Regions from separate parts of the Citrobacter braakii genome, predicted to be linked through region 3. Evidence: predicted binding sites of a transcription regulator. Region 3 holds the regulator's gene; each other region holds the start of a gene.
What was found. Region 3 encodes LexA, which represses DNA repair genes until DNA is damaged. Its sites were predicted from a motif close to TNCTGTATGTACATACAGNA; they were not measured.
Positions count from the first base shown of each region.

Region 1: a site for LexA is predicted at 7,266-7,285, ahead of mutH (DNA mismatch repair endonuclease MutH). Genes of this name have one in related genera too.
Region 2: a site for LexA is predicted at 4,988-5,007, ahead of sulA (SOS-induced cell division inhibitor SulA). Genes of this name have one in related genera too.

Region 1 is NZ_CP045771.1:1,906,053-1,916,162, reverse strand. Features, by position in the region: gene recC (exodeoxyribonuclease V subunit gamma) at 1-266, opposite strand, end outside; gene GFC06_RS08970 (prepilin-type N-terminal cleavage/methylation domain-containing protein) at 279-602, opposite strand; gene GFC06_RS08965 (DUF2509 family protein) at 587-994, opposite strand; gene GFC06_RS08960 (prepilin peptidase-dependent protein) at 991-1,554, opposite strand; gene GFC06_RS08955 (prepilin peptidase-dependent protein) at 1,545-2,015, opposite strand; gene thyA (thymidylate synthase) at 2,200-2,994, opposite strand; gene lgt (prolipoprotein diacylglyceryl transferase) at 3,001-3,876, opposite strand; gene ptsP (phosphoenolpyruvate--protein phosphotransferase) at 4,041-6,287, opposite strand; gene rppH (RNA pyrophosphohydrolase) at 6,300-6,830, opposite strand; gene mutH (DNA mismatch repair endonuclease MutH) at 7,515-8,210, shown strand; gene GFC06_RS08925 (TerC family protein) at 8,286-8,999, shown strand; gene ygdR (lipoprotein YgdR) at 9,144-9,362, shown strand; gene GFC06_RS08915 (NADP(H)-dependent aldo-keto reductase) at 9,469-10,110, shown strand, end outside.
Region 2 is NZ_CP045771.1:4,105,067-4,115,176, reverse strand. Features, by position in the region: gene fabA (bifunctional 3-hydroxydecanoyl-ACP dehydratase/trans-2-decenoyl-ACP isomerase) at 1-476, opposite strand, end outside; gene GFC06_RS19490 (AAA family ATPase) at 545-2,305, opposite strand; gene matP (macrodomain Ter protein MatP) at 2,491-2,943, shown strand; gene ompA (porin OmpA) at 3,041-4,099, opposite strand; gene sulA (SOS-induced cell division inhibitor SulA) at 4,457-4,966, opposite strand; gene GFC06_RS19470 (TfoX/Sxy family DNA transformation protein) at 5,183-5,797, shown strand; gene yccS (YccS family putative transporter) at 5,775-7,928, opposite strand; gene GFC06_RS19460 (YccF domain-containing protein) at 7,947-8,393, opposite strand; gene helD (DNA helicase IV) at 8,519-10,110, shown strand, end outside.
Region 3 is NZ_CP045771.1:625,598-635,707, forward strand. Features, by position in the region: gene zur (zinc uptake transcriptional repressor Zur) at 105-623, shown strand; gene GFC06_RS02870 (CsbD family protein) at 672-881, opposite strand; gene dinF (MATE family efflux transporter DinF) at 1,017-2,336, opposite strand; gene lexA (transcriptional repressor LexA) at 2,471-3,079, opposite strand; gene GFC06_RS02885 (diacylglycerol kinase) at 3,189-3,557, opposite strand; gene plsB (glycerol-3-phosphate 1-O-acyltransferase PlsB) at 3,729-6,149, shown strand; gene ubiA (4-hydroxybenzoate octaprenyltransferase) at 6,210-7,082, opposite strand; gene ubiC (chorismate lyase) at 7,096-7,593, opposite strand; gene malM (maltose operon protein MalM) at 7,774-8,721, opposite strand; gene GFC06_RS02910 (maltoporin) at 8,835-10,110, opposite strand, start outside.

The sequences.
Region 1 (10,110 bases), 1.3 Mb from region 3:
TGTTTGCTGAACGCGCTCTCTTTCGGGATATCCGGCAGCACGCGCACAAACATATCCCAGATAAAACTCGCGGGCAGCGGAAAATCGATGTTGGCGGCAATACTAAACTTCTGTGCAAGGGTCATTTGTAGCCACTGCGCCATACCGGTACTTTGAACCAGGATCATCTCAGGTTCAAAGGGGTCGTCCAGCCGCTCGCGCTCAACGATAAATTCCATTAACGCTTCCAGCACATCCAGACGATTGGAGTGGTAGACCCTTAACATAGCGACTCCTGACTACTGACGATTCGGGCAATGCAGACGCGTCATCTGACCCTGCCTGCCCAAGGGTGAAGAAATTTTAACGTTGATGCTGACACATCCCGCGCTCATTGTCTGCATTCGGCTAACCTGCCAGTTCAAAGGCGATGAAAACTGATACAGCTGGGTTTGCTGCCAGGCGTGACGCCAGAGTTGCTGATACTGGTTTCTGATGATAAAGCTGTTCATCAGCGCCCGCTGGTATCCTGACAGCGCGGTCACAATCATGATCATCAACACCATTGCCAGCATCACTTCCGGCAGGCTAAAGCCACGCTGTCTGTTCAGGGGATCTGACATAGTGCCTGCTCCTTTAGCGGACAAAAATCGCTCCAGCCATGCGCCGAATATTCGATATTGTCATCAATAATCGCCCCCTGCCGCCATAACGATACCCCTTCATAATGGACTATAAGCAGCACGAAATTATTAGTAAGCAGTCGCAGGCAAACCGCGGCATCCTGCGTGGTATAACGCCGACACTGTGCGGCGAGTTGTAAGCGCCAGGGCTGCATACGCCCCCATTCCATCGCAGATTGCACCACCGCCTGGCGCTGCAGAGCCTGACTTTGCGTGACCACTCGCGAAGCAAAACGGGACTCCTGCCTGCTAACGCCTTGCAGCAGAAGGCTACCGAGCACCAGCAGTAACAGGACCATCGCTAAAGATGAAACGCCCCGCTCACGGTTCACAGGTTGAATCCTGTCACGCTGTAGACTGCTTCAATAACCTTTTGTGGTTCGACATTGTTCACTCCGCGCAAACGCAGCGTAAGGAGCGGGGAATATCCGCTGATATTCAGACGTTCAACCTGAAATGCCTCAATCTGTATCGTGGCTGGATCGGACATTTTCTCCCACCCTTTTCCATTGCAGTCCGTTACTCCCCGCAGGGTCTCCAGTACCTTGTCCTGTAAACGAAATCCAATCGTATCGGCCTCTTTCGCGGGACTGCTCTCCCAAATGCCGTTGCTATTGGCATCCCAGCGCGCAATGACACAGTCGCCCTTAGCCGATATCTCCAGCCCTTCTCCGACACAGTTTCCGCGGCAATACCCTGCCCGCTGAAGATGCTTCGCCACGGTGTATACCCGCTGCCATATTTCATCTTCAAGCGCTAACTGGCGCGTGTTGCGCAGGATCTCTCGCTGCAGCGCGGGTAAAAATCGCGCTGAGCTAAGCAATAAAACGCTGCTAATCGCCATAGCAATCAGCACCTCCAGGAGTGAAAAGCCCCGTTCATTTACTGACATAACCTGGCCTCATCTTTCTCGCAAAGCCTGATTCGCCCCCAGCCAGACACCACCACGCGCCATTCCCCTGTCGTATTTTTCAGGCGAATATGTCCAGCCCATGCCGTATTGCGCAGACCAAAAAAGGCCAGTGAAGGCGTTATCTCTGCCATTTCGACATCGTCCCAGGGCGGTGTAAAAACCAAGGGCGAAACGGGTAGACACGTGGTTTGCACAGCAGCAGAGCTGACAAAACACCAGGATGTGCCATCCCGAATCACGCTGATGACGTGATCGCGGTTACGCCAGTTAGCATCTTCACGCAGTTGCAGCAGGTAATCTCGCACCTGAATGGCGGTTTGCCATAGCCGCTGTTGCTGCTGCCAGCGCTGCCAACCATACAGCCCCGAGGCGCCAAGCGCCGCGACGATCAGCATCGCAATCAGGGTTTCGAGAAGCGTGTAGCCGTGTTGTTTTTTCATGTCGCCAGTATGGCGTGAGGAAAATGAATAACGAGCGGGAAATTCGGTTTCTACGGCGAGCTACGAGGAATATTTGTCGCGTTGCAGGTCGTTGCAATATTTCAGGAACCCACGCCGAAGAACGCGATTTGAGACAAAAAAAAACCGACGCACACGGGCGTCGGTTGTGACAGCATGAAGCCGGTTAGATAGCCACTGGCGCTTTAATACCAGGATGCGGATCGTAGCCTTCAATTTCGAAATCTTCGAAGCGATAGTCAAAGATAGATTCAGGCTTACGTTTGATGACCAGCTTCGGCAGCGCGCGCGGTTCGCGGCTAAGCTGCAGATGCGTTTGATCCATATGATTGCTGTACAGGTGCGTGTCGCCACCGGTCCAGACAAAATCACCCACTTCCAGATCGCACTGCTGCGCCATCATGTGTACCAGCAAGGCGTAGCTGGCAATGTTAAACGGCAAACCGAGGAACACATCGCACGAACGCTGATACAGCTGGCAGGAGAGCTTGCCATCCGCCACGTAAAACTGGAAGAACGCGTGGCACGGCGCCAGCGCCATTTTATCCAGCTCACCGACGTTCCATGCAGAAACGATAATTCGGCGAGAGTCCGGGTCATTTTTGAGCTGGTTTAACACCGTGGTGATCTGGTCAATATGACGACCGTCTGGCGTAGGCCACGCACGCCACTGTTTGCCATAAACCGGGCCCAGATTACCGTTTTCATCCGCCCATTCGTCCCAGATTGAGACGTTGTTTTCATGCAGGTAGGCAACGTTGGTGTCGCCCTGCAAAAACCACAGCAGTTCATGAATGATCGAGCGTAAATGACAGCGTTTAGTCGTAACCAGCGGGAACCCTTCCTGCAGATTAAAACGCATCTGATGACCAAAAATGGAAAGCGTTCCGGTTCCGGTACGGTCGTTTTTCTGTGTGCCTTCATCCAGCACTTTTTGCATCAGTTCTAAATACTGTTTCATGGTTCCTCAGGAAACGTGTTGCTGTGGGCTGCGGCGGTACGCCCAAACCATCATAATAATGCCTGCGACAATCATCGGGATTGAGAGGATCTGTCCCATGCTGATGTACTGTACCCAGGTGCCGGTAAACTGCGCATCCGGCTGGCGGAAGAATTCAACGATAATACGAAACGCGCCATAACCAATCAGGAACAGACCGGATACCGAGCCCATCGGGCGCGGTTTACGAATGTACAGATTAAGAATGATAAACAGCACAACGCCTTCCAGCGCCATCTCATAAAGCTGTGAGGCATGGCGCGGCAGCGAGCCGTAGGTATCAAAAATAGACTGCCATTGCGGGTTAGTTTGCAGCAGTAAAATGTCTTCGGTACGGGAGCCCGGGAACAGCATGGCGTACTTGAAGTTCGGATCAACGCGTCCCCACAGCTCACCGTTGATAAAGTTGCCCAGACGCCCTGCGCCCAGACCAAACGGAATCAGCGGGGCAATGAAATCAGAAACCTGGAAGAACGAACGCTTGGTGCGTTTGGCGAAGATAATCATCACCAGGATCACACCAATCAGCCCACCGTGGAAGGACATCCCGCCGTCCCAAACGCGGAACAGATACAGCGGATTATCGAGGAATAACGGGAAGTTATAGAACAGTACGTAACCAATACGTCCTCCGAGGAAAACCCCGAGGAAGCCCGCATACAGTAGATTTTCTACTTCATTTTTGGTCCAGCCACTGCCCGGACGATTAGCACGGCGCGTCGCCAGCCACATCGCAAAAATAAACCCCACCAAATACATTAAGCCGTACCAGTGAAGCGCGACGGGTCCGATTGAGAAAATGACCGGATCGAAATCCGGAAAATGCAGATAGCTACTGGTCATCTGTCACCATAAGTTCTTGTTATTTCGCTGAAGTCAGACAGCAATTGATAAGCGCGCCTGCATAATGCAGGCGCTCCAAAGGTGCGAATGATAGCACATGGGGATCGCAGCGGATGCCGATTACAGTTAAAAGATATGTATACCTACTGTTACCAGCCCTCGATTCACAATCCCCCGCGAATCAGTCCCCCCATGCCACGGCGTTCCATAAAAGCCGCCACCTGATGGCGTACTTCTGTCGCCATCTGCGCTTCCAGACTGCGTTGCGCCAGCGTTTGCGCCTCATCAAAATCGATATGGCGCAGCAGATATTTAACGCGAGCCACGGAACGACCGTTCATCGACAAATGGCGAAAACCCAGGCCGATCAGAATGGCCACGCACATCGGGTCGCCCGCCATTTCACCGCACAATCGCAAATCGATACCGCTTCTTTCGGCTTCCTGCGCAATCATCGCCAGCACACGTAACATACCCGGATGCAGGCTGTCATAAATGCTGGCTACCCGCGTATTGTTACGATCGACAGCCAAAATGTACTGGGTGAGATCGTTGGTTCCGACCGAGATAAAGTCTATCCGGTTTATCAGATGCGGCAGCATAAACACCATCGACGGAACTTCCAGCATGATGCCAATGCGCGGTTTTGGGATCGCGTAGCCGATCATCTCTTCCACTTCGCGTCCGGCGCGTTCAATCAAACGTCGCGCTTCGTCCACTTCATCAATGCTGGTGACCATCGGCAGCAAAATGCTCAGGTTGCCGGTTGCCGCGTTGGCACGCAGCATGGCCCGAACCTGGATCAAAAAGATCTCCGGCTGATCGAGCGTTATGCGAATGCCACGCCAGCCAAGGCACGGGTTCTCTTCACTGATCGGCATGTAGGGCAGTTGTTTATCGGCGCCGACATCCAGCGTACGTAGGGTCACCGGCTTGTCGTTAAACATTTGCAGCATGCCCTGATACTGCGCAACCTGTTCTTCTTCCGAAGGAAAACCGCTTTGCAGCATGAACGGGATTTCGGTGCGATACAGGCCAATGCCGTCGATCCGGCTCCCCAGCTTCTCTTCATGCTCCGGGCTGAGGCCCGCATTGAGCATCACCTTCACGCGCTCGCCGCTTTTCAACTGTGCTGGCTGGTTGACGTCATCTTCCGCCAGGCGGCTCAGTTCTATTTCTTCACTGATAAGACGCTGGTATTCCTGGATCAATACCGGTTCTGGATCGACCAGCAGTTCACCGCGATAACCGTCCACTACCAGCGTACGGCGGTGTAACACCGATGGCTGGATATCGGCCCCCATGACGGTAGGGATACCCAGCGCACGAACCATAATAGCCGCATGAGAGTTGGCCGCGCCGTCCCGGACAACCACACCGACTAAGCGGTCCTGAGGAAGTTCCGCCAGCGTGGTGGCGGAAAGCTCATCCGCCACCAGCACAAAGCGTTCCGGCCAGGTATTCGGCCCCTGGATCGAGTCGTCAAGATGGAACAGCAGACGCTGGCCCAGCGCGCGTAAATCTCCGGCCCGCTCTTTGAGGTAGTTATCACTCAGCGCGGCAAACTGTTCGGCAAACTTTTCAATGATCGTTTTAACGGCCCACTCGGCCACCGAACCGTTATCCACTTCCGCAAACAGCTCACGGCGCAGACGAGTATCGGAAAGCAAGTGTGAATAGAGATCAAAAATCGCCGCCGTTTCTTTCTGCGCCCCGGCGGTAAAGCGTTTGCTGTAGCGGCGGAATTCATTCGCCGCCTCTTCCAGCGCACCGGTGAGCCGCTCGCGCTCAAGCGCCGGATCCAACGTTGAAGCCTGATAGACCTGCTCCATCAGCGGCAGCGTCGCATCCTGCCAGCCTTCGGCTATTGCCACGCCAGGCGCGGCGGGCAATGCGCGGATGCGCGTTTGCCGGTATTGGCCGAACAGCGCGTTTAGCTGCGACTGCGAAAGAATAGCCGCCATTTGCGTGGCGAGCGTGACGAGGAAAGACTCTTCACTTTCATCGTACTGGCGCAATTCGCGCTGCTGGACCACCAGCACACCTAACAGCTGACGGCGCTGAATAATCGGTACGCCTAAGAACGCACGAAAGCGCTCTTCTTTTACCGAAGGGATGTATTTAAAGCTGGGATGTTTTTGCGCATCGGCGAGGTTGATAGGTTCCGCCAGCCTGCCAACCAGGCCAACGATACCTTCATCAAACGCGAGTGCGACAGTACGACCACGCGGTTTCTTCAGTCCCCGGGTCGCCATGAGGTAATAACAACGTCGATCGTGATCGGCCAAATAAACCGAACAGACCTCTGTATCCATCGCAAGACAGATGTCGGTAACCAGAATATTCAGCGCTTCATTCAGACGCGGAGCACTGGCCACCTTTTCGACTATTTCGCGCAGGCGGGTGAGCATAATTTGCGTAGCTTAACCTCTTTTACGTCTGTACGCAGGTGCGCTTTGCGGCTTAGGAGTGCTCTCCTGAAGCGCCATGACAACACTTGCGAATTCTTTCATCACCCTGCGATAGACATCGCGTTTAAATGACACCACCTGTCGAACCGGATACCAGTAACTCACCCAGCGCCAGCCGTCGAACTCAGGTGTACTGCTGGTTTGCATATTGATTTCAGCATCGCTGCTGACCAATTGCAGAAGAAACCATTTTTGTTTCTGGCCGATACAAACCGGCTTCGTGTCCCAACGCACCAAACGTTTCGGTAACTTGTAACGCAACCAGTTACGAGTAGAAGCAAGGATCCGTACATCTTTACGACTGAGACCCACTTCTTCAAAGAGTTCCCGGTACATCGCCTGCTCTGCTGTCTCTCCTGCATTTATCCCACCTTGCGGGAATTGCCAGGAGTGCTGACCAAATCGCCGGGCCCACATGACCTGCCCCTGGCGGTTACAAATTACTATCCCTACATTCGGGCGGTAGCCATCGTCATCAATCACCGGACTACCTCAATATAAACCTTATATACAAACGATTGTTTCACACTCCAGAGAGGCGGTAAACCACTCTGTTAAGGGCGCGATACTCTAATAACAATTGAATAACTCACAGCTAAGGGCGGAGTTATAAACAGAAGAAGGGCAAGCAAGGCGATTTTATTCACCTTTTCTGTGGATATAGTTGTGAAGAAGTACGGAATTACTATGGGAAAACCCAGAACAGTCCGAATAAGACATTCGTCACATATCAAAAATAGTCTTCTATATTCATAAAGTTAAAACCGTTCAGCGCAAATAAACCCATAGAAATGTGACGTATATCACGCACACGATCTTCAGGCTGATGAAAGATCGACCAGCGTTGGTTTTATCCACAGATTATGCCAATAAGTTAGGCACAATTTGTGTGAAAATTCGATTTTCGTCGCACGTCAAGGCTGTAAATTGAAACAGTAGTGGGGGTTTTTCACAGTTATCCCATCTTTCTGTGGATAACATGGTGTAAGATCCTGTTCATTGTCAGTGACCAGAATTGGAAAACCCGCTTCGCTGTTGCGCAACTCTGCGTATGTGAATCTAAAAACCAATATAAATCATAGAATTGAATAAAGCATGTGGAAAAAGATAAACTCTGTCCACACGGTATAAAATCTTTGCTCATTTTTTCACCTAAGGGTTAACCCGATGTCAGAACTCCATCCGCTGCTTTCTCCCCCTGAATCTGAAGCCCAGTTGTTGAGTCAGGCACGGCTGCTTTCGGGCTACGCGCTAGGAGAGTTGGCGGCAATGGCGGGACTCGTCGCCCCCAAGGATCTCAAGCGCGATAAAGGCTGGATTGGCGTGCTACTGGAAATCTGGCTCGGCGCCAGTGCGGGCAGCAAACCGGAGCAGGATTTTGCGGCGCTGGGCGTGGAGCTGAAAACAATCCCAGTGGATAGCCTTGGCAGACCGCTGGAAACCACCTTTGTGTGCGTGGCACCGTTAACCGGCAATACCGGCGTTACCTGGGAAACCAGCCATGTGCGGCACAAACTTAAACGCGTTCTGTGGATCCCGGTAGAAGGCGAACGCAGCATCCCGCTGGCAGAGCGCCGCGTCGGCTCTCCCCTGCTGTGGAGCCCGAATGAAGAAGAAGACCGGCAATTGCGTCTGGACTGGGAAGAGTTGATGGACATGATAGTGTTAGGCCACGTCGAACGCATCACTGCCCGCCATGGGGAAGTGCTACAGCTGCGTCCTAAAGCCGCCAACGCCCGAGCGCTTACCGAGGCCATTGGCGCCCATGGCGAACCCATCCTGACCCTACCACGCGGTTTTTACTTGAAAAAGAACTTCACGCGCGCATTGCTTGAGCGACATTTCTTGTTCCAGGCGCAATAGGCACCGTCCGGTCTTTCACCCGCCGCGTTACGGGCCTATAATTACCGCTTCTTTTTTTTGGCAGGACTTTGTTCGATGTTATTTGCATGGATAACCGATCCTAACGCCTGGCTTGCGCTCGGTACGCTGACGCTGCTGGAGATCGTTCTTGGGATCGACAATATTATTTTCCTCTCTCTGGTTGTAGCCAAACTCCCGACAGCGCAACGCAATCATGCCCGACGTATTGGGCTTGCGGCGGCGATGATCATGCGTCTGGCACTGCTGGCCTCTATCGCCTGGGTAACGCGTCTGACAAACCCGCTATTCGAAGTGTTTGGCGAGGCAATATCAGCGCGCGACCTGATCCTTCTACTCGGGGGATTGTTCCTGATCTGGAAAGCCAGTAAGGAGATCCACGAATCCATTGAAGGTGAGGAAGAGGGGCTGAAAACCCGCGTTTCCTCTTTTCTGGGCGCGATTGTGCAGATCATGTTGTTAGACATTATCTTCAGCCTGGATTCCGTGATTACTGCGGTAGGCTTGTCCGATCATCTGTTTATCATGATGGCTGCAGTGGTGATTGCCGTGGGTGTGATGATGTTTGCTGCACGCCCGATTGGCGATTTTGTCGATCGCCATCCTTCGGTAAAAATGCTGGCACTCTCGTTCCTGATTCTGGTCGGTTTCACGCTAATTCTGGAAAGTTTCGACGTCCACGTTCCGAAAGGATATATCTATTTCGCCATGTTCTTCTCTATTGCGGTAGAGACCCTGAACCTGTGGCGTAATAAAAAAAATCCGCTCTGATGAAATCCATCGCTCCCCGCACGGGGAGCGAATGCGCGCCACACCTACCTCTTCTCACAGTTTAAGATTTTACTGCTTTCGCCATGCACAACTTCGCGTTATTACTAAACTATTGTCAGATGCAGGCCATGTGAGGATAAGCAGATGAAAAAATGGGCAGTTTTGATTTCCGCCGTAGGACTGGCTTTTGCCGTTTCCGGATGCAGCAGTGATTATGTTATGGCGACAAAAGATGGTCGAATGATCCTGACCGATGGAAAACCAGAAATTGACGATGATACCGGTCTGGTGAGCTATCACGACCAGCAAGGCAATGCGATGCAGATTAATCGCGATGATGTGTCTCAAATCATTGAACGCTGATGGTTGAGGTCAGCAGCGCGCTGGCCTTAACAATTTTACTTCCCTTTTTCTCTTCCCTCAGCCATTTTTATAATCCTTATGTCGTGATTATAAAAAGGAAACGGCTATGCAATATCACCGTATACCCCACAGCTCGCTTGAAGTCAGTACACTGGGGCTGGGCACAATGACGTTTGGTGAACAAAACAGCGAAGCCGACGCACATGCACAGCTCGATTATGCCGTAGAACAAGGCATAAATTTGATCGACGTTGCCGAGATGTATCCGGTACCGCCGCGTCCTGAAACCCAGGGTCTCACCGAAACCTACGTAGGTAACTGGCTCGCCAAACACGGCAGCCGTGAAAAGCTAATCGTTGCTTCTAAGGTCAGTGGGCCTTCACGTAACAACGACAGCGGTATTCGACCGAATCAGGCGCTGGACCGTAAAAATATCCGTGAAGCGCTGCACGACAGCCTGAAAAGACTGCAAACCGATTACCTGGATCTGTATCAGGTTCACTGGCCGCAGCGCCCGACTAACTGCTTTGGTAAGTTAGGCTACAGCTGGACGGACTCTGCGCCGGTCGTTTCGCTGCTGGATACGCTGGATGCGCTGGCAGAGTTTCAGCGCGCGGGGAAAATTCGCTACATCGGCGTGTCCAATGAAACCGCGTTTGGCGTGATGCGCTACCTGCACCTGGCGGACAAACACGATCTGCCGCGCATCGCCACCATCCAGAACCCCTACAGCCTGCTGAATCGCAGC
Region 2 (10,110 bases), 1.4 Mb from region 3:
TTTGCGGTATAGATCAGACGACCATCAACCAGCACTTCACCATCAGCCAGGCCCATGATCAGGCGACGATTAACGATGCGTTTGAAGTGAATGCGGTAAGTCACTTTCTTCGCAGTCGGCAGAACCTGGCCGGTGAATTTAACTTCGCCTACGCCCAGCGCGCGGCCTTTACCTTCGCCGCCCAGCCAGCCGAGATAGAATCCAACCAGCTGCCACATGGCATCCAGACCCAGGCAGCCCGGCATCACCGGATCGCCGATAAAGTGGCATCCGAAGAACCACAGGTCCGGGTTGATATCCAGTTCAGCTTCAACATAACCTTTGTCAAAGTTGCCGCCGGTTTCGGTCATCTTGATGACACGGTCCATCATCAGCATGCTTGGTGCAGGCAGTTGTGGCCCTTTTGCGCCAAACAGCTCACCGCGACCAGAGGCAAGAAGGTCTTCTTTTGTATAGGATTCGCGTTTATCTACCATGTTCTCTGTAAGCCTTATTTTATTGAAGCACGCAGGATAGCTAACACGTGTACGCTGAACAAGTCCGATCAGTTCGGAATAATCCAGTTCAGCCAACGTAGCGGCCAGGGAAAACGGTGACGACCTTCCTGCTGCGTTGCCGTAGCAATACGCTCCTGGATAGTTTGCATCAGCGTTGTCTGGCCTTCACCATCCCACACCAGATTTAATAACAGTGGCAGCGCATCGGTCACGTCGTCCACCGCCCAGATAGTGAATTTTTCTTCTTCTACGGCTTGTAGCAGAGCAGGCTGCAGGCTCAGGTGTCTGACATTCGCTGAAGGAATGATAACGCCCTGTGTGCCTGTCAGCTCACGCTGCTGACAGATGGCGAAGAAGCCTTCAATTTTCTCGTTCAGACCACCAACAGGTTGTGCCCGACCAAACTGATCGACAGAACCGGTAATGGCGATGCTTTGATTAACAGGAACGTCGGCGAGGGCGCTAATCAATGCGCAAAGTTCTGCCATGGACGCGCTGTCGCCGTCCACTTCGCTATAGGATTGCTCAAAGGTCAGCGAGGCAGAGAAGGGGATTTGCTGTTCAAGCTGGAGTTCCGACATCAGGAACGCCTGCATAATCATCATACCCTTCGCATGAATATTTCCGCCAAGCTCGGCTTTGCGCTCAATATCCGTAAATTCGCCGTCGCCAATATGAACCACACAGCTGATACGAGAAGGCTCACCAAACGCGCGGGGGTGGCCAGGAAATTCAATCACCGACAGGGCGTTGATTTGGCCAATACGCTCGCCTTCCGTCTCGATCAGGATCTGTTCCTGCAGGATCTCATCCTGCATTCGTTCGGCGAGGAAACCTTCCCGCCATTCACGCTGGGTTAGCATCAGGCTGAACTGCTCAGCGTTGCAGGTTTCGCCCTCGCATAACGGGGCCACTTCTTTGAACTGACGGGTGATCCACAGCGGGTTAAGCGGCAATGTATCCTGTTCGCCGGTATAACGAACGGCTTCACGGATCAGCACTTGCCATGCATCAGGGGCCGGGTAGGGCAAATTGTTGCGCGTAGCGGTATGTGTTACCCACTGACACCATTGCGTCATGGTTTCGGCATCCACTATCTGCAGATTATCTTCAAACTCGCTATAAATAGCCTGCTCAGCCAGCTCCGGCTCCATGTCCTGGAAGTCTGCCAGTGATTCACGTTCACCGACTAATACCACTTTGAGTTTAAGCGGCATAGGTGGAACGGAGACGGGCAGCGGGCGAGACTCATCAAAAGCTACCCAGTCAAAACGCTCGTGGCTGACAATGGCTTTCAGGCGCATCCACAGCAGCGGTTGGGCCAGTAGCGTGCGCAACGAAATAACCAGCACACCACCGTTGGCCTGATGCACAAGGCCTGGCTGTAGGGTAATTTCGCCGTTGAACTGACGCAGACAGCCAAACAGTTGTTCGGCTTCAACCCAGTCAGCGCAGACTACCTGGGTTAATGTCGCAAAATTGTCTTCTGCTGTCTCAGCTGCACGATAGCGGATAGTGTGACCGGAGATATCATAATGACCTCCGGTGAGACTTCCGGCATCCGAGTGCAGAGGCCGCGCGGCCTGTGCAATAAGGTTGATGTACTCAAGCTCCTCCGGCGCTTTTACCAGCATGAACGAAGACGTCGTCCAGTGCTGAAGAAGCTGCTCCAGCGCAAATTGTAAACGTGGCTGAGTATCACTAAGTAAGGTATCGGTGTCGTCAGTGACGTGCGGCTGTGCAAATACTTCCTGATAACTATCGGTGTCAGGAACCAGATCACGCCATGCAAGTTTCGTAATGGTCAAAGTTGATGTTTTTTAGTCTGTTGTAAAAAACGAGATTATACCGTAACCATCATCACTGCACACGTGGAAAGCGCTGTGAAACGAATGCGATGACGCGCGACAGTTCACAGGCTGGATATTCTTTTCTTCAGATGCCGAAAAAGCTGATATTCTGATAAGAGTTACACGGTAACATTGAGATCGCAATGAAATATCAACAACTTGAAAACCTTGAAAGCGGCTGGAAATGGAAGTATCTGGTGAAGAAGCATCGTGAGGGGGAGTTAATCACCCGTTACGTAGAGGCCAGCGCTGCCGAAGAAGCCGTTGATTTGTTGCTAACCCTCGAAAATGAACCGGTTCGGGTCAATACCTGGATTGAAGAACACATGAACTCTGCGCTGCTAAATCGTATGAAACAAACCATACGAGCGAGGCGTAAGCGGCACTTTAACGCGGAGCATCAGCATACGCGAAAGAAATCTATCGATCTGGAATTTATGGTCTGGCAGCGCTTAGCGGGGCTTGCGCAGCGGCGCGGCAAAACGCTTTCTGAAACTATTGTGCAACTGATTGAAGACGCAGAGCATAAAGAGAAGTACGCGAATAAAATGTCGACATTGAAGCAGGATTTACAGGCGCTGCTGGGAAAAGAATAACCACAGAATGGCTAAATGTGTTGTGTACAGGCGTGCTTTGATTGATAAAAAGTGAAAAAAAACCCCGCAAAGCGGGGTTTTTTTATAAGACGATAACTTAAGCCTGAGGCTGAGTTACAACGTCTTTGATACCTTTAACTTCGATCTCAACACGACGATCCGGAGCCAGGCAGTCGATCAGTGCAGCGCGAGCTTTCACGTTGTCACAGGTGTTGCCAGTAACCGGGTTGGATTCGCCCATGCCACGTGCAGAGATTTTGTCAGAAGGAATACCTTTAGAGATCAGGTAATCAACAACGGACTGAGCACGTTTCTCGGACAGACCCTGGTTGTAAGCGTCAGAACCGATGCGGTCAGTGAAGCCCAGAACCACTACGGAACCGTCTTTCGGATCCAGGTTGCTCAGCTGGCTGTACATCTGATCCAGAGCCTGCTGGCCTTCTGGTTTCAGAGTTGCTTTGTTGAAGTTGAACAGAACGTCAGACTTCAGAGTGAAGTGTTTGGTCTGTACTTCTGGAGCCGGAGCCGGAGCAACAACTACTGGAGCTGCTTCTTCCTGCTGACCGAAACGGTAGGAAACACCAACGCTCAACAGACCGTTATCCGGACGACCGCCAACGGTGTTCGCGTCACCGATGTTGTTGGTCCACTGGTATTCCAGACGGGTAGCGATTTCAGGAGTAATTGCATACTCTACGCCACCTGCGAATACTGGGGAAACACCAGTGTCGTGGTCTTTGAAGCCTTGGTTGTTTTTAGCGTCTGCACGCCAAACCATACCACCCAGACGGGTATAAACGTCCAGATCGTCAGTGATTGGGTAACCCAGTTTAGCGGTCAGCTGAACGCCCTGAGCTTTGAAAGCGCCATTATTGTGGGTAGCATCGGTGGCGCCTTTGTACGGCATACGACCTAACCAGTCGTAACCCATTTCGAAACCAACGTACGGGTTAACCTGATAACCACCGAACGCACCAGCACCCAGTTGGCTTTCGTGGGTAGGACCAGCGTTGTTGATCTGGTTGTTACCAATATCATGGTACTGAGACCAGCCCAGTTTAGCACCAGTGTACCAGGTGTTATCTTTCGGAGCGGCCTGCGCCACGGTAGCGAAACCAGCCAGTGCCACTGCAATTGCGATAGCTGTCTTTTTCATTTTTTGCGCCTCGTTATCATCCAAAATTCGCCATGAATATCTCCGAAGAGAGATAACACGGTTAAATCCTTCACCCGGGGACCAGTTCAATAGTTACTCTACCGATATCTGCGGCTTATGCCGAGCACCCCTGGCGATGTAAAGTCTACAACGTAGTTGAAAACTTACAAGTGTGAAGTCCGTCAGGCATATGAAAAAAAAAGGCTTGTGTACACATTATTTAACATTTATAGATGAATAAATGTACTGAGGATTTCCTGAAAACCGCTTCAGACAGGCCTTCAGCCGGAAAACGCGTTACAGCTCAATGGCAAATTAAAACATGAAAAAAAATTCCAGGATAATTCCTAATTTTACTCAATGATACAAATTCGAGTGAATTTTTAGCCCGGAATGCTGTCTCCCCGCAAGTGTCTGAGCGCGAACAGGACGCATGATAAATCCCATCGCATTACCTTCATCTGCCGCTTTTACCAGCTCGGCATGTTCATCTTCGGTTAATTCTTCTGTCAACCAGCCGATGACGACGCTGTAGTTACCCGTGCGCAGCGCACGAACCATCGATTCCAGCGTATTGCAGGGGGAGAGCTGGCTGATTTGCATGACTTTGGTCAATGGAAGCCCGGCCGACTGCACCCACTCACGGCTTAATTTTTGCTGAGGCGTCAGCCACAGCTGCCAGCGTGATTGTTGCCCTAACTGTTGCAGCAGGGGAAGCAGCAGGAGCTGCGTCATCATGGGCTGGTCCTCGCGATAGACCACTTCACTGATAAGCCCAGCGGTAGCGTTCTCTGCTGAAACGCGCGCAATGCTGCTCGATGCGGAAGAGAACGACGAAGAACGATTTGCATAACCTGAAGTGTACATAATCAATCCAGCCCTGTGAGTTACTGTATGGATATACAGTAACCCCACCATCAATAAAGATCAACCTTATTTTCGGAAACAGGTTCGCAATTTTTAGTCATCATCACGGGAAAAATAAAATTCATCTTGCCCCATACGCATAAGTTGCCTATTTTCGTCATTAACGGATCTGCTACTGCAAATTATTTGCTTACGTTATGATTTAAAAGGATTTTTATGAAAGAAAAGTCTTATGCAAGAATCTATAAATCACAAGAATATCTGGCTTCTCTGGGAACAATTCACTACCGCTCACTGTTTGGCAGCTATAGTCTGACGGTTGGTGATACGGTCTTTGCCATGGTTGCCAGCGGTGAGTTATATCTTCGCGCCTGTGAGCAGAGCGCCCAGTACTGTGTAAAAAATTCTCCTGTCTGGCTAACATTTATCAAGCGCGGACGTCCGGTTGTACTCAATTATTACCAGGTGAACGATACCCTGTGGCAGAACCAGCAGCAGTTAGTATCGCTATCACAATTTTCACTCGATGCAGCCGTTAAGGAAAAACAGAGTCGCTTTGCACAACATCGCCTGCGGGAATTACCGAATATGACGTTTCATCTCGAGACCTTGCTAAATGAAGCAGGAATTAAGGATGAGGGGACATTGCGATCGCTGGGAGCTCAGATGTGCTGGTTGAAACTTCGGCAAAATAACCCTGCCTTAACGGTAAAAATACTCTATGCCCTTGAAGGGGCGGTTGACGGGGTGCATGAAGCCGCGCTCCCGGCGACGCGTCGCCAGGAGCTGGTGGAGTGGGTGAGTTCTCTTACGCCGGAACCGGGGTATTAGATGGCAGCACAGCAATTTGTTGCTGTAATCGCCGAATCTCTGGGAGCAGGGCAATCAGTAACCCAACTTGCTGTACGACCAGCGGCTCTTTACTGTCCGGACGTGGCTCGAGATGCTGAATTCGCTGCTTCAGATCTTCCAGTGCCTGGTATACGCGCTGCTCATCAGCAGGTTGATGGTGAAGCGCATCATCTACATAGCAGACGGCATCATCCAGCAATGCCAGGACGTCAGGATTGGTTAACTGCTCGCGATGTGCGCCGAGGGCGGAAATATAGCTGGTAAACGTATGGTTAAGACACAGCAAGCGGAACGCCGTTTCGCGTGTTTGGGCCGTGACATCCGGTTCACTCGACATGTTCGACACCACCGAAGCAAGTTCCGCATCACGATTGTGCGCGTCACGGCGGGCGATACGGTATGCCAGACGATTATCACGCCCCTGATGATATTGTTCGAGAATAGCATCAAGATAACGACAGTTAGCGTCAGTGGCCCGTTCAATCACTCGCGGCAGATTCCGAAAACGCCAGTCTGGCCAGATAAAGCTGACAGCAGCCCAGGCGATGGCACAGCCGATCAACGTATCGATGACGCGCGGAAGTGCAACTTCAAAACCTTCACCGAGCAGGTTAAAGCACAGTAGCACCAGCAGCGTGATAAACATGGTGGCATGCGCGTACTGGACGTTACGAAAGGCAAAAAATAACACGCCGGTGATCACCAGAAGGATCAATTGCCCTTCGAGAGAAGGTACAAACCACAGGATCGGTAACCCAATGGCGATCCCGACTAATGTGCCGATTATCCTTAGTGCCAGACGATGTCGGGTGGCGTTGTAGTTTGGCTGGCAGACAAACAGACTGGTCAACAGGATCCAGTACCCGTGGTTCATTCCGGTTATCTGGATAATGGCATAGCCGACGCATAGCACCAGCGACATGCGAACAGCATGACGAAACAGGGCGGATTCAGGCGTGAAATTACGGCTCAGACGCAACCAGATATCACTGAACCCATGCGGGCTGTCATCGGCAAGCTGATTTTCAGACTCATTGCGCGAAAGTACCTGAGCCTGTTCGGACTCAATGGTAGCCAACTGGGCATCAATGGCCCGCAGGTTTGACAGCAAAAATCCTAACGTGTTGAGCAGATCGGCAGGCTCACCACTCGCGCGCATGCGCTCAAGTGCAGCATCAATATGGGTGAAGACGCGCTCAAAGTGCGGATCGTGCTGATAAGGCGTGCGTAATAAAATACAGCGAGACAGTTGCGAACACGCTTGCCCCTGCATCGACATCAGGCGCTGGAAGCGGAACATCACGTCGCTGTGGCGGAAATGGTCGCGCAGCGTTTGATATTGAATATGCGAGGAGCTTGCGCGTTCGTGAATATCCTGCGCCACAAAATAGTAATGTAGCGTGCGACGTGTTCCTCGCTGTCCGCGGTCGCCGCGCAGGCGGGTCAGCAGTGACACCTTTGTCTGGTTTAGAGTCGCCATCAGTTGCCCATTCGCAAGAGCTAGATCATACAACGGCGCCTGGCTTTCATCTTCTATGTCGGGATCAAAAAGACGCGATTTCAGTTCCAGATAGTGCGCTAACTGTTCATAGCTACGCGCCAGATTGTCCTGCAACGGGCGAATAGGGAACAGAAGATGTCCGGTCAGGGTTAACAGGTTGTACCAAATGGCGCCCGCGAGCAGCAGGATTGGCTGCTGATACCACTGATCGTAAAGCGAGGTGCCGAGCATCGTGTAAATGGCGATCAGCAACGCGCCAAAGGCGATGGTTGCATAGCGCTGCCCTAATCCCCCCAGCAGTATAAAGCCGCTGGTGGAGAGCGTTAACCCAAGGGCAAACAGCCATGGCCATGGGAAGAGCAGTTCGACCGAGGCCGAGGCAATGAAAAAGCACACCAGCGTGATGATCAAATTGCGCAGGCGACCTGCAAGACGATCGTCCAGGTCAGTAAGCGCGGCTGCGACCATACCCAGCGTGAGCGGGATGGTCAGCTTAACGTCACCCAGCCACCAGGGCAGCGCTGTTGTGCCGCAAAGCGCGATAAAAATCCGCACGTAGTACAGCCAGGTGCTGTTCCAGGTATAGCGTTTGAGCAGAGGACTTAACATAAAGGCCATCGGTCCTGATTATTCGAAGCGACGACGCGCGTTGGCTTCACGCGCTGCGCGAGCAACTTCAACTGACACAACCCGGCGCCCCACCGGCCACAGTGCAATCGCCGCGATTTTGAAATTCGCAATGCCAACCGGGATACCAATAATCGTAATGCACTGGGCAATACCGGAGACAATGTGCATCAGGCACAACCACCAGCCGAAGAAAATCAGCCAGAAAATATTGAGCACGGTGCCTCCGGTATTCAACAGGACGTTTTTGCCCGCTGGATTAAGCTCATCGACATGAATCGCTTCGTTACCGTAGGGAAACAGCGAGAGTCGGGTAATTTCCCAGCATGAGCGGGTCAGGGGGAGAGTAAAAATCAGCACAATACTGACCAGCGTAGCCAGTAACCAGGCTAAGGTGGTGGCGAATCCCCCGAGCACAAAATTTAAAATATTCAGAACAGTACGCATAAACCCTCGGTTAACTCTGGTTTTCTGTGAATTCGGCAATTGTAACGTTTTTTTGGGCTGGAGCACGTTTTCTCTGGCGGTTACACTGATAAGCAAACCTCTTCGTGTGGATCCGCTTGAGTCTTATGGAACTGAAAGCAACTTCTCTTGGAAAACGTCTGGCACAACACCCTTACGATCGGGCCGTTATTCTCAATGCCGGGATTAAGGTTTCCGGCGATCGTCACGAGTATCTTATTCCCTTCAATCAGTTACTGGCTATTCATTGTAAACGCGGCCTGGTATGGGGTGAGCTGGAGTTTGTGCTCCCGGATGATAAGGTGGTTCGTCTTCACGGCACTGAATGGGCTGAAACCCAGCGCTTCCATCACCATTTGAATTCGCTCTGGCAGCAGTGGAGTCAGGAAATGAGCGACGTCGCTGCGGGAGTTTTACAGCAGCAGTTGGAGGCGATCGCCACCCGCACCAGTGAGAATAAATGGCTGACGCGCGAACAGACGTCAGGACTACAGCAGCAGATCCGCCGCGCCTTTGCCGCATTGCCGCTCCCGATCAACCGGCTGGAAGAATTTGAAAATTGCCGTGAGGCGTTACGTCAATGTCAGGCATGGTTGAAGGACATTGAAGCTTGTCGCTTACAGCACAACCAGGCGTATACCGATGCCATGCTGGAAGAACATGCCGATTTTTTCCAGCAAATTGAGTCCTCGCCGCTGAATCCGGCCCAGGCGCGGGCGGTGGTGAACGGGGAACAATCATTACTGGTTCTTGCGGGGGCCGGAAGCGGCAAAACATCCGTATTGGTCGCCCGTGCGGGCTGGCTACTTGCGCGAGGGGAAGCGGCGGCCGAACAAATCCTGCTGCTGGCGTTTGGACGCAAAGCGGCCCAGGAGATGGACGATCGCATCCGTGAACGTCTGCATACGGAAGAAGTCACCGCGAGGACGTTTCATTCACTGGCGTTGCACATTATTTCGCAGGGGAGCAAAAAAGTCCCGACGGTTAGCAAGCTGGAAAATGATGTTGCCGCGCGCAGCAAACTTTTTATCACGACCTGGCGTCAGCAGTGCAGTGAGAAAAAGGCACAGGCCAAAGGCTGGCGGCAATGGTTAGAAGAAGAGATGCAGTGGTCTGTACCCGAAGGTAACTTCTGGGATGACGAAAAATTACAGCGCCGGCTGGCTTCCCGGCTGGATCGTTGGGTTAGCCTGATGCGTATGCATGGCGGAGCGCAGGCGGAGATGATCGCCAATGCTCCGGAGGAGATTCGCGATCTTTTCAGTAAACGCATTAAGCTGATGTCTCCCCTGCTCAAGGCCTGGAAGGGCGCCCTGAAGGATGAGAATGCCGTCGATTTTTCCGGGTTGATTCATCAGGCCATTGTCATTCTGGAAAAAGGCCGGTTTATCAGTCCGTGGAAACACATTCTGGTCGACGAATTTCAGGACATTTCTCCTCAGCGAGCCGCCCTGTTAGCCGCACTGCGCAAGCAAAACTCACAGACTACACTGTTCGCCGTAGGGGATGACTGGCAGGCAATTTACCGGTTTAGCGGAGCACAGCTTTCGTTGACCACCGCATTCCAGCAAAACTTCGGCGAGGGCGACCGTTGTAATCTGGATACGACTTACCGTTTTAATAGCCGCATTGGTGAAGTCGCAAACCAGTTTATCCAGCAAAACCCTCATCAGCTTACGAAACCGCTCAACAGTCTGAT
Region 3 (10,110 bases):
AGTATTGCGATGGGTCAGGTATAGCACACCGCGGTGGATCTCGGTGTTTTAAACAGAACATGTTAAAGTAAGGGATTAACCTTGCACGCAAATCGAGGCGCCAAATGGACAAAACCACCACGCAGGAGTTATTGGCTCAAGCTGAAAAACTCTGTGCGCAACGCAACGTACGGCTTACGCCACAACGCCTCGAAGTGCTGCGCCTGATGAGCCTGCAGGAAGGCGCAATCAGCGCTTACGACCTACTTGACCTGTTGCGGGAAACCGAGCCGCAGGCCAAGCCGCCGACCGTGTATCGTGCGCTTGATTTTCTGCTGGAACAAGGGTTTGTGCACAAGGTGGAATCCACCAACAGCTATGTGCTTTGCCATCTGTTCGATCAGCCAACTCACAGTTCCGCAATGTTCATTTGCGACCGCTGTGGTGTGGTAAAAGAAGAGTGCGCGGAAGGCGTGGAAGACATCATGCATACGCTGGCAGCAAAAATGGGCTTTGCCCTGCGACATAACGTTATTGAAGCCCACGGACTATGCCCGGCCTGTGTGGAGGTTGAGTCATGTCGTCACCCTGGCGAATGCCAGCATGACCATACGATTCAGGTGAAGAAGAAAGTTGGGCGTTAAGCGGGTGGGAGAGCGTACATCCTTGTACTCTCAGGAGGGAAGGGTTAATTACCAGCGGTAATCATTACGTTTTTCCCAATCGGTCACTTCTTTCTCCGCCTGATCTTTCGCGTAACCGTAACGCTCCTGGACTTTACCGACCAGTTGGTCACGTTTACCTTCAATGACCGTCATATCATCATCGGTCAGTTTGCCCCATTGCTCTTTCACTTTACCTTTAAACTGCTTCCAGTTACCGCCGACTTCGTCTTTATTCATCATCAAGTCCTCATCGTTAGGTTGTGAATAGCGAGAGTGCCATGTCCAGACACATGCTGTTTTTGCTGGACGTGAGAATAAGTGTAGTCAGGGATTCTGGGTTTTATTTACTATTCGGAATTTTTAACCATCCGTTCAGGCAAACCAGGTTCCATTACGCCAGTGACGCCGCCAGATAAAGGCCAGGGAAAGCCCACGCAGCGCGAGAAAAACGGTTAACGCCAGCCACAAACCATGATTTCCCAGCAACGGTAAAGCCAGTAGCGTTAATGCGAACCCTGCTGCGGCAACGGCCATACTGTTGCGCATTTCTGCAGCCCGTGTCGCTCCAATAAACATACCGTCGAGCAGATAACACCACACTCCCACCAGCGGCAAAACCACCTGCCAGAAAAGATAGCGATCGGCCAACAGTTGGATTTGCGGCAGCGAGGTCAGCAGCGCAACAATCTGCTCGCCAAACAGGGCGTAAACCAGCGAAAACAGAATAGCCACAATACCGGACTGTCGACAGGCCGCCCGCCAGACATCAAGCAACTGGCTGCCATCCCTCGCCCCATAGGCCTGACCCGAATGCGCTTCCACAGCATAGGCAAATCCATCCAGCGCGTAGGCGGTAAACGTCAGCAGAGTCATCAGAACGGCGTTAACCGCGATGATGTCGCCTCCCAAACGCGCGCCCAGAACCGTAATGGCCCCAAAGCAGAGCTGTAGCAGCAGCGAACGCAGCATGATGTCGCGGTTGAGCGCCAGTAAACGACGGAAGTTGCCACGCCACGCCAGCTTCAACATTGCCAGCGAAATTCCACGCATATGCAGGACTTTGCGTACCATCATCAGGCCAATCAGCAGCGTGGCATATTCGGCAATCACCGTCGCCAACGCCGCCCCCTGCACGTTCATATGCAGGCCCATTACCAGCCATAAATCGAGCACAATGTTGAGAATATTTCCGACAATCAACAGGATAACTGGCGCGCGCGCATACTGAACGCCAAGCAGCCAGCCGAGCAGCACCAGATTCGCCAGCGACGCGGGTGCGCTTAACCAGCGGATTTCCAGAAAACGTCGGGCCTGCTCCAGTACCGCCTCACTTCCGCCGACAATGTGCAGAGCCAGATCGATAATCGGCGTACGGAACAGTGCGATAAGCAGCCCCGCGCCCAGCGCCAGCAATAGCGGCTGCACCAACGCGCGCGCCAGCGCCTGCGGATTTTTCGCGCCAAATGCCTGCGCGGTAAGGCCGGTGGTACTCATGCGCAAAAAAAGCAGCAGCATAAAGAGAAAGCTGGTCGCCGTGGCGCCAACAGCAACGCCGCCAAGATAGACCGGACTGTCCAGATGACCAATCACCGCGGTGTCCACCAGTCCCAACAGGGGAACGGTGATATTGGAGAAGATCATCGGTAAGGCGAGGTGCCAGAGTGCTTTATCAGAAGAGGTAAAGAAAGGCATACAGGAGAGCCTGAGAAGAAGTTAGATATACTGAAAAAAGATGCTGTGTAGGCCCGGTAAGCGTAGCGCCACCGGGCAAGTTGCCGGATAGCGACGTAAACGTCTTATCCGGCCGACAGGTAATCAACAGAAAATTACAGCCATTCACCGTTACGAATGACGCCTACCGCCAACCCTTCAATAGTGAAGTTTTGCTCGCGCAGGTCGACAACAATAGGTTTAAATTCGCTGTTTTCAGGCAGGAGTTCAACCTTGTTGCCCTGCTTTTTCAGGCGCTTAACGGTGACTTCGTCGTCGATACGGGCAACAACAACCTGACCGTTACGCACATCCTGAGTTTTATGCACAGCCAGTAAATCACCGTCCATAATACCGATGTCTTTCATCGACATACCGCTAACGCGCAGCAGAAAATCGGCGTTCGGTTTGAACAGTGAAGGATCGACCTGATAGTGGCCTTCGATGTGCTGCTGCGCCAGCAGTGGCTCGCCTGCCGCTACGCGTCCGACAAGCGGTAACCCTTCTTCTTCTTCCTGCAGCAGTCGAATACCGCGCGATGCGCCGGATACAATTTCAAGAACGCCTTTACGCGCAAGCGCTTTCAGGTGTTCTTCAGCGGCGTTTGGGGAACGGAACCCCAAACGCTGCGCGATCTCCGCACGCGTCGGTGGCATACCTGTCTGGCTGATGTGATCCCTAATGAGATCAAACACCTCTTGCTGCCTGGCCGTTAACGCTTTCATTCCGCCCCCTGGGTGTATATACAGTTATGCTGTGAGTATATACAGCTAAAGGTGATTTTGGAACCGCAAACTGCACAAAAAACAGGAGATTTATGCAGTTGTGGAATCTTTATCGCAAATGCGACCACAACAGGATGCCCCAGGTGATCAGAGCGACAAAAATAGACAGCAATACCGCTGCCGAGCCCATATCTTTCGCCCGACCGGAAAGTTCGTGATACTCAGAGCCAATACGGTCAACCACCGCCTCAATCGCACTGTTGAGGATTTCAACGATCATCACCAGCATCACGGAACCAATCAACAGCACGCGGGTAATGGCGTCGACGTCCAGCCAGCAGGCGATGGCTACGCCCAACAGTACGGCAACGCTTTCCTGGCGGAATGCCGCCTCATTGATCCATGCGGCGCGAAAACCTTTCCAGGAATAGCCTGCAGCTTTGATAATTCGGGTGAATCCAGTGGTATTATTGGCCATCAAAAAGAACCTTTTTACATTATTAGCGTCAATGTCATTGTAACGTTACCCCGTTTGTTTCAGGGTGTGGCAAAGCAGCGCGAAGTATGACCGGATACACCAGAAATTCACTAAACTTTCTGATATCCTTGCAGCGCATTTGCATTATTAACCAGAGGCTTTACATCGTTTATGTCCGGCTGGCCACGAATTTACTACAAATTACTGAATTTACCATTAAGCGTCCTGGTAAAAAGCAAGTCTATTCCGGCAGAACCTGCCCCGGAATTGGGGCTCGATACTTCGCGTCCCATTATGTACGTCCTACCGTACAATTCAAAAGCAGACTTGCTGACGCTGCGTGCCCAATGTCTGGTGCACGATCTCCCGGATCCCCTGGAACCGCTGGAGATAGACGGAACTCTGCTGCCGCGCTACGTGTTTATTCACGGCGGCCCGCGCGTGTTCACCTATTACACGCCGAAAGAAGAGTCCATTAAGCTGTTCCATAACTATCTCGACTTGCATCGCAGCAATCCAGACCTGGATGTGCAAATGGTGCCGGTTTCGGTGATGTTTGGCCGTGCGCCTGGGCGTGAAAAAGGCGAGGTCAATCCGCCGCTGCGCATGCTGAACGGCGTACAGAAATTCTTTGCTGTGTCCTGGCTGGGTCGCGACAGTTTTGTCCGCTTCTCCCCATCGGTCTCCCTGCGTCGCATGGCGGACGAACACGGTACGGATAAAATCATCGCTCAGAAGCTGGCTCGCGTGGCGCGCATGCACTTTGCTCGTCAGCGTCTGGCCGCAGTCGGCCCGCGCCTCCCTGCCCGCCAGGACCTGTTCAATAAGCTGCTGGCCTCAAAAGCTATCGCTCGCGCGGTAGAAGATGAAGCGCGCAGTAAAAAAATCTCCCACGAAAAAGCGCAGCAAAATGCCATTGCGCTGATGGAAGAGATTGCCGCCAACTTCTCCTACGAGATGATTCGTCTGACAGACCGTATTCTGGGCTTTACCTGGAACCGTCTGTATCAGGGGATTAACGTTCACAATGCGGAGCGTGTACGTCAGTTGGCGCACGATGGGCACGAAATCGTCTATGTTCCGTGCCACCGCAGCCATATGGACTATATGCTGCTGTCGTACGTTCTGTACCACCAGGGGCTGGTTCCGCCGCACATCGCTGCCGGTATCAACCTGAACTTCTGGCCAGCAGGTCCGATTTTCCGTCGTCTGGGCGCGTTCTTTATTCGTCGTACCTTCAAGGGCAACAAGCTCTATTCCACCGTTTTCCGCGAATACCTGGGCGAGTTGTTCAGCCGCGGCTACTCGGTTGAATACTTTGTCGAAGGAGGCCGTTCACGTACCGGGCGTCTGCTCGACCCGAAAACCGGCACGCTGTCGATGACCATTCAGGCGATGCTGCGCGGCGGTACGCGTCCGATTACCCTCGTACCCATCTACATCGGCTACGAGCACGTAATGGAAGTGGGCACGTACGCGAAAGAGCTGCGTGGCGCGACGAAAGAGAAAGAGAGTTTGCCGCAAATGCTGCGTGGCTTGAGCAAGCTGCGTAATCTGGGTCAGGGTTATGTCAACTTTGGCGAACCGATGCCATTGATGACTTACCTCAACCAGCATGTACCGGAGTGGCGTGAATCGATCGATCCTATCGAGTCCATCCGTCCGGCCTGGCTGACGCCGACGGTGAATAGCATTGCCGCCGATCTGATGGTACGCATTAACAATGCAGGCGCGGCCAATGCCATGAACCTGTGCTGTACCGCGCTGTTGGCCTCCCGCCAGCGCTCTCTGACCCGTGAGCAACTGACTGAACAGCTCGACTGCTATCTGAGTCTGCTGCGCAACGTGCCGTATGCGGCAGATTGTACGGTTCCTGCGCAGAGCGCCAGTGAATTGATCGACCATGCCTTACAGATGAATAAGTTTGAGGTCGAGAAAGACACCATCGGTGACATCATCATTCTGCCGCGCGAGCAGGCGGTATTGATGACCTATTACCGCAACAACATTGCGCATATGCTGGTTCTGCCTTCGTTAATGGCAGCCATTGTGACTCAGCATCGTCGTATTTCACGCGCCGCGCTACAGCAGCATATTGATGCGCTGTATCCGATGCTGAAAGCAGAGCTGTTCTTACGTTGGGAGCGTGATGAACTCACCGGAGTGATTGACGAACTGGCCAGCGAAATGCAGCGCCAGGGACTGATCGCCCTGAACGATGACGAACTGCATATCAATCCGGCCCGCTCCCGTACGCTACAGCTGTTGGCGGCAGGTGCTCGCGAGACGTTGCAACGCTACGCCATTACCTTCTGGCTGCTGAGCGCGAACCCGTCTATCAACCGTGGCACGCTGGAGAAAGAGAGCCGCACCGTGGCGCAACGCCTCTCCGTACTGCACGGCATTAACGCGCCGGAATTCTTCGATAAAGCCGTGTTCAGCTCTCTGGTGCTGACGCTGCGTGACGAGGGATTCATCAGCGATACCGGAGATGCCGAACCGGAAGAGACGATGAAGATCTATCAGATGTTGGCCGAACTGGTCACGTCAGATGTGCGTCTGACCATCGAGAGTGCCACACAGGGCGAGTAAGCATAAAAAAACCGGTCGAAATGAAATGACCGGTTTTTTATTTTGCAGGCTAAGCCAAACTCAAAAATGCCAGTAGCTCATCGCCAGCCCTAAGAACAGCACCAGACCGACGTAGTTATTGTTCATAAACGCTTTAAAACAGGCATCACGCTCGCGATTGACGATCAGTTTCTGCTGATATACAAACAGCGCGCCGGCCACCAGCAGAGACCAGTAATAACCCAGTCCCAGCCCGTTTAGCCAACCCACCAGCGCCATCAGCACCAGTACGCCCACCTGCAGGATACCAATGATCAGCTTGTCGTTTTGACCGAACAGAATCGCGGTCGATTTAATGCCGATCTTCAGGTCATCATCGCGGTCAACCATCGCATATTGGGTGTCGTAGGCCACCGCCCAGAGAATATTGGCAAGGAACATCAGCCAGCAGCTCAGCGGTACGGACTCGCTCACGGCGGCGAACGCCATCGGGATCGACCAGCCAAACGCCGCCCCCAGCACCACCTGCGGCAGGTGCGTATAGCGTTTCATGAACGGGTAAACCCACGCCAGCGCTAACGCCGCAACGGACAACAAAATGGTCATCGTGTTGAGCGTCAAAACCAGCAGGAAGGCCAGCAGTACCAATACGACGAACAGCGTTCGGGCCTCTTTTTCAGTGACGGCCCCGCTCGGCAGCGGGCGATTTGCGGTGCGTTTAACGTGTCCGTCAAATTTCCTGTCGGCATAATCATTCACCACGCAGCCGGCAGCGCGCATTAACCAAACGCCAGCAACAAAAACCGCCAGGATCCACAATTGCGGCATGCCTGGGGTTGCCACCCACAATGCCCACAGCGTAGGCCAGAGCAGCAGTAAGGCACCGATTGGCTTATCCGTACGCATCAAGCGGTGAAATGCCAGCAGCTTATTCTGCGTCAGACTCCACTCCATCTTTATCTTCCTCTCAGTACAACGGCGATGCAGGTAGAAAAAGCTCGGTAAGCATCAGCGGCTTACCGCTCAGCCGCAGGCGGGAACGGCGCCCCCACAGCGCTGCATCGCGGCCAATCTCAATAAAATCTCGGGTCAATGTCGATGATGTAAACAGGTAACGTCCGAGCGGGGTTTTCCCCAGATTTTGTAAGGCCAGCTCAGGGCCGCACAAGGTTGATTCAGGCACCACGGTCCGCCCGGCAAGCCAGGGTTCACCATCCGCGCATAACAGGATTTCACGTAACCAATAACGGGACTCTTTAGGCAGCAGCGGCAGCTCTTCAGGCACCTCATTTTGCCCAACGAATGCTTCGCGAATCAACGTTACGGTGACCTGTTTTCCCTGCTGCTCAAAACGTTTAGTCATGGAATCTTCCAGTAACAACCAGTCGAGCAGTTGGGCGTCCAGCGCCGGGATCGCATCAAAATAACGCAGCGCACGCAGTTGCGTTAACGCAGGGTGTGGCATGCCTTACTCTCCGATTTATAACTTGAAGGCATTGTATCGCAGAAAATGCATTACGGGGTGAGCAAACACAATTAAGTGATCGCCAGAGCAACATAAGTGTAACAATTAGCACCGAAGGATAAAAAAAGGTGCGCCAGGAGACGCACCAGTTGTTGCAAAATCAACAATGCGGGGCGATGTTTACCCCTTGCCTTTTACACTGCTGATAAAGGTGGATCGGGCAGATTTGGATCCCAGACGCTCAGCTTCATCAAGCAGCTTCAGCGCTTTATCGACATCGCCTTTCGCAACGGCATCCTTAATGCCCTGGTTAAAATAACTTTCCGTGTCGTTCAGCATCGGCTCACTTTTCTTCACCGGTTGTGGCGCTGGAGCAGCAACGGCTGCTGCCGGAGCCGCATAGGTCACCGCAGGTGCGGCGGTATTGCCCACCGTGACAGGACCAGGGCCGGATGAACCAAACAGCGGCCCGACCAGAACACTGGAGGAGGAGCTGGTTTTGACTTTCAGTTTCAGTAAACCGTCGGTGGTATGACGGGCGATCGGGTCTGGAATATCCGGAATAGCGTTACCTACGCCCTTGGCATAGGCTTTTGCCGGGTCAAGCAGGGTTGTGGTCTGCTGGAGATCTTTATCAGTGGTAAAGACCAAAACATAGAGTTTTTGCTGACCCAGCGCTGGCGTCAGACGCATTACCCCTTCCAGACGATCGGCACTCATCACGCCGGGCTCCTGGTAGGTAAAATAGCTGCTGGGGAAGAACGCAGATGGCGTCATGTTTTGGTCAAGAATTAATACGTTTGGCGCAAATACGCTGGTTTGTTTATTCACTTCACTGGACAGCGTCAGGGTGAGCTCGCCAATATTCGCCGGGACGCTATACGCAGCGACCGGGCCAGTAATACCGGCGACATCCAGACGCTGACCCGCTGTCGCAAGCGGCGAAGACTGGGTTTTGGATTGATCAACAGGCGTCCAGGTTAACTGCTGCAGCGCCGCAGTGGGAATAGATGGGGCCGCGGTGGTGTTCTGCGGAACAATATTCACATCGGCCAGGCTGATGCCAGGAGCGCTGGCAAATAACCCTGCAGATAAACAAAGGGCAACGAGACTTTTCTTCATTTTCATTGTTATCACCTCAGATAGCATGGGTTCAGCGGTAGCCAGGCAATAGCGCGCTAAACCGTAATCAAGAGGGGCTTGCGCCCCTCTTTCGGTCTTTACGTCAGGTTAGTGCTGAATTACCACCAGATTTCCATCTGGGCACCGAAGGACCACTCATCGTTGTCGCCACGGCTGGTTGTGCTGAGGCCAGAGTTCGTTGCCGCTGCGAATTTGGTTACGTCGTTACCATTTTTGATGTAACCCCACTCTTCATCCCATTTTGCATAGGTTGCGAAGACGCGGATTGCCGGACGAGACCAGATGCTGTCACCCGCCTGCCATTGTTGGGCCAGGGTGATTTTGTACTGGCTGTTGCGATCGCTGGTCTGCTGAGATTTGACGTTGTCGTAACCGACTTCCAGCAGGGTGCTCATGATTGGCGTCCATTTATACATCGGGCGAATACCGACGGTGTACCATTCGGTCCCCAGGTCGTTATCCATGTCGAGGTTCTGGTACATACCGACGTACATCAGGTCCCACTTGTCGCCCAGGGAGATTGCACCGTGGTCCAGCACGCGGAACAGGCTACCGTTGTTATTCACAACGTTGTTGGCATAGTTGGTTTTAACGCCAGTAACGGGATCTTCAATGGTCGTAGTGGAAGAACCATAAGAACCCTGGTTCAGGCCTTTGCCCTGGGTGGTCATGGAATCTGTGGCGTACTGAACGACAAACTTGTTGTAGCCCTTCAGCATGCTCTGGGTATGTTCAGCGGTGAACATCCAACCATCTTTAGATGCGCCGTCCGCCAGCCTGTAATCATCGGTGGTATTCGCGCGACCATAGTCAACGCCCAGTTCCAACATCCCATCCGGGTTAGTTGCCAACTGCGCTAAACGAACGTCAAAGACATCGTTCGCGGTGTCTTTGGTACGATCATAGATATTCTGGCTGCTGAAAGCGTATGAACCACCCGCTTCCTGTGAACGGCTCGCTGCCAAAGACAGTTTACCGAAGCCCAGATCGATGTTTTCAATACCGGCGCCAGGACCTGAAATATCCCAGTAGTAGAAGTCGATCATGTGTACGTCATGACGCTGGTAGAAGCGCTTACCGGCCCAGATAGTGGAGCCTGGCAGCCATTCGATCAGGTTTTTACCCTGCACGTTTGCTTCACGGAATGCCGGGTCTGTGCCTTCCCAGTCATTCTGCTGTGCGACGGAGTAAGCAACGTTGGTGTCGAAGTAGAAGCTCTTATCGCCTTCTTTCCACACTTCCTGACCTAATTTGATTTCCGCATAGGTTTCACATTCGTTACCGAGACGGTATTTACTTTGTGCACCGGTTGCCTGGAAACACTGTTGTTCACCGCCACTCCCTGTCCAGCCAATACCGGAACGAGCGTAACCG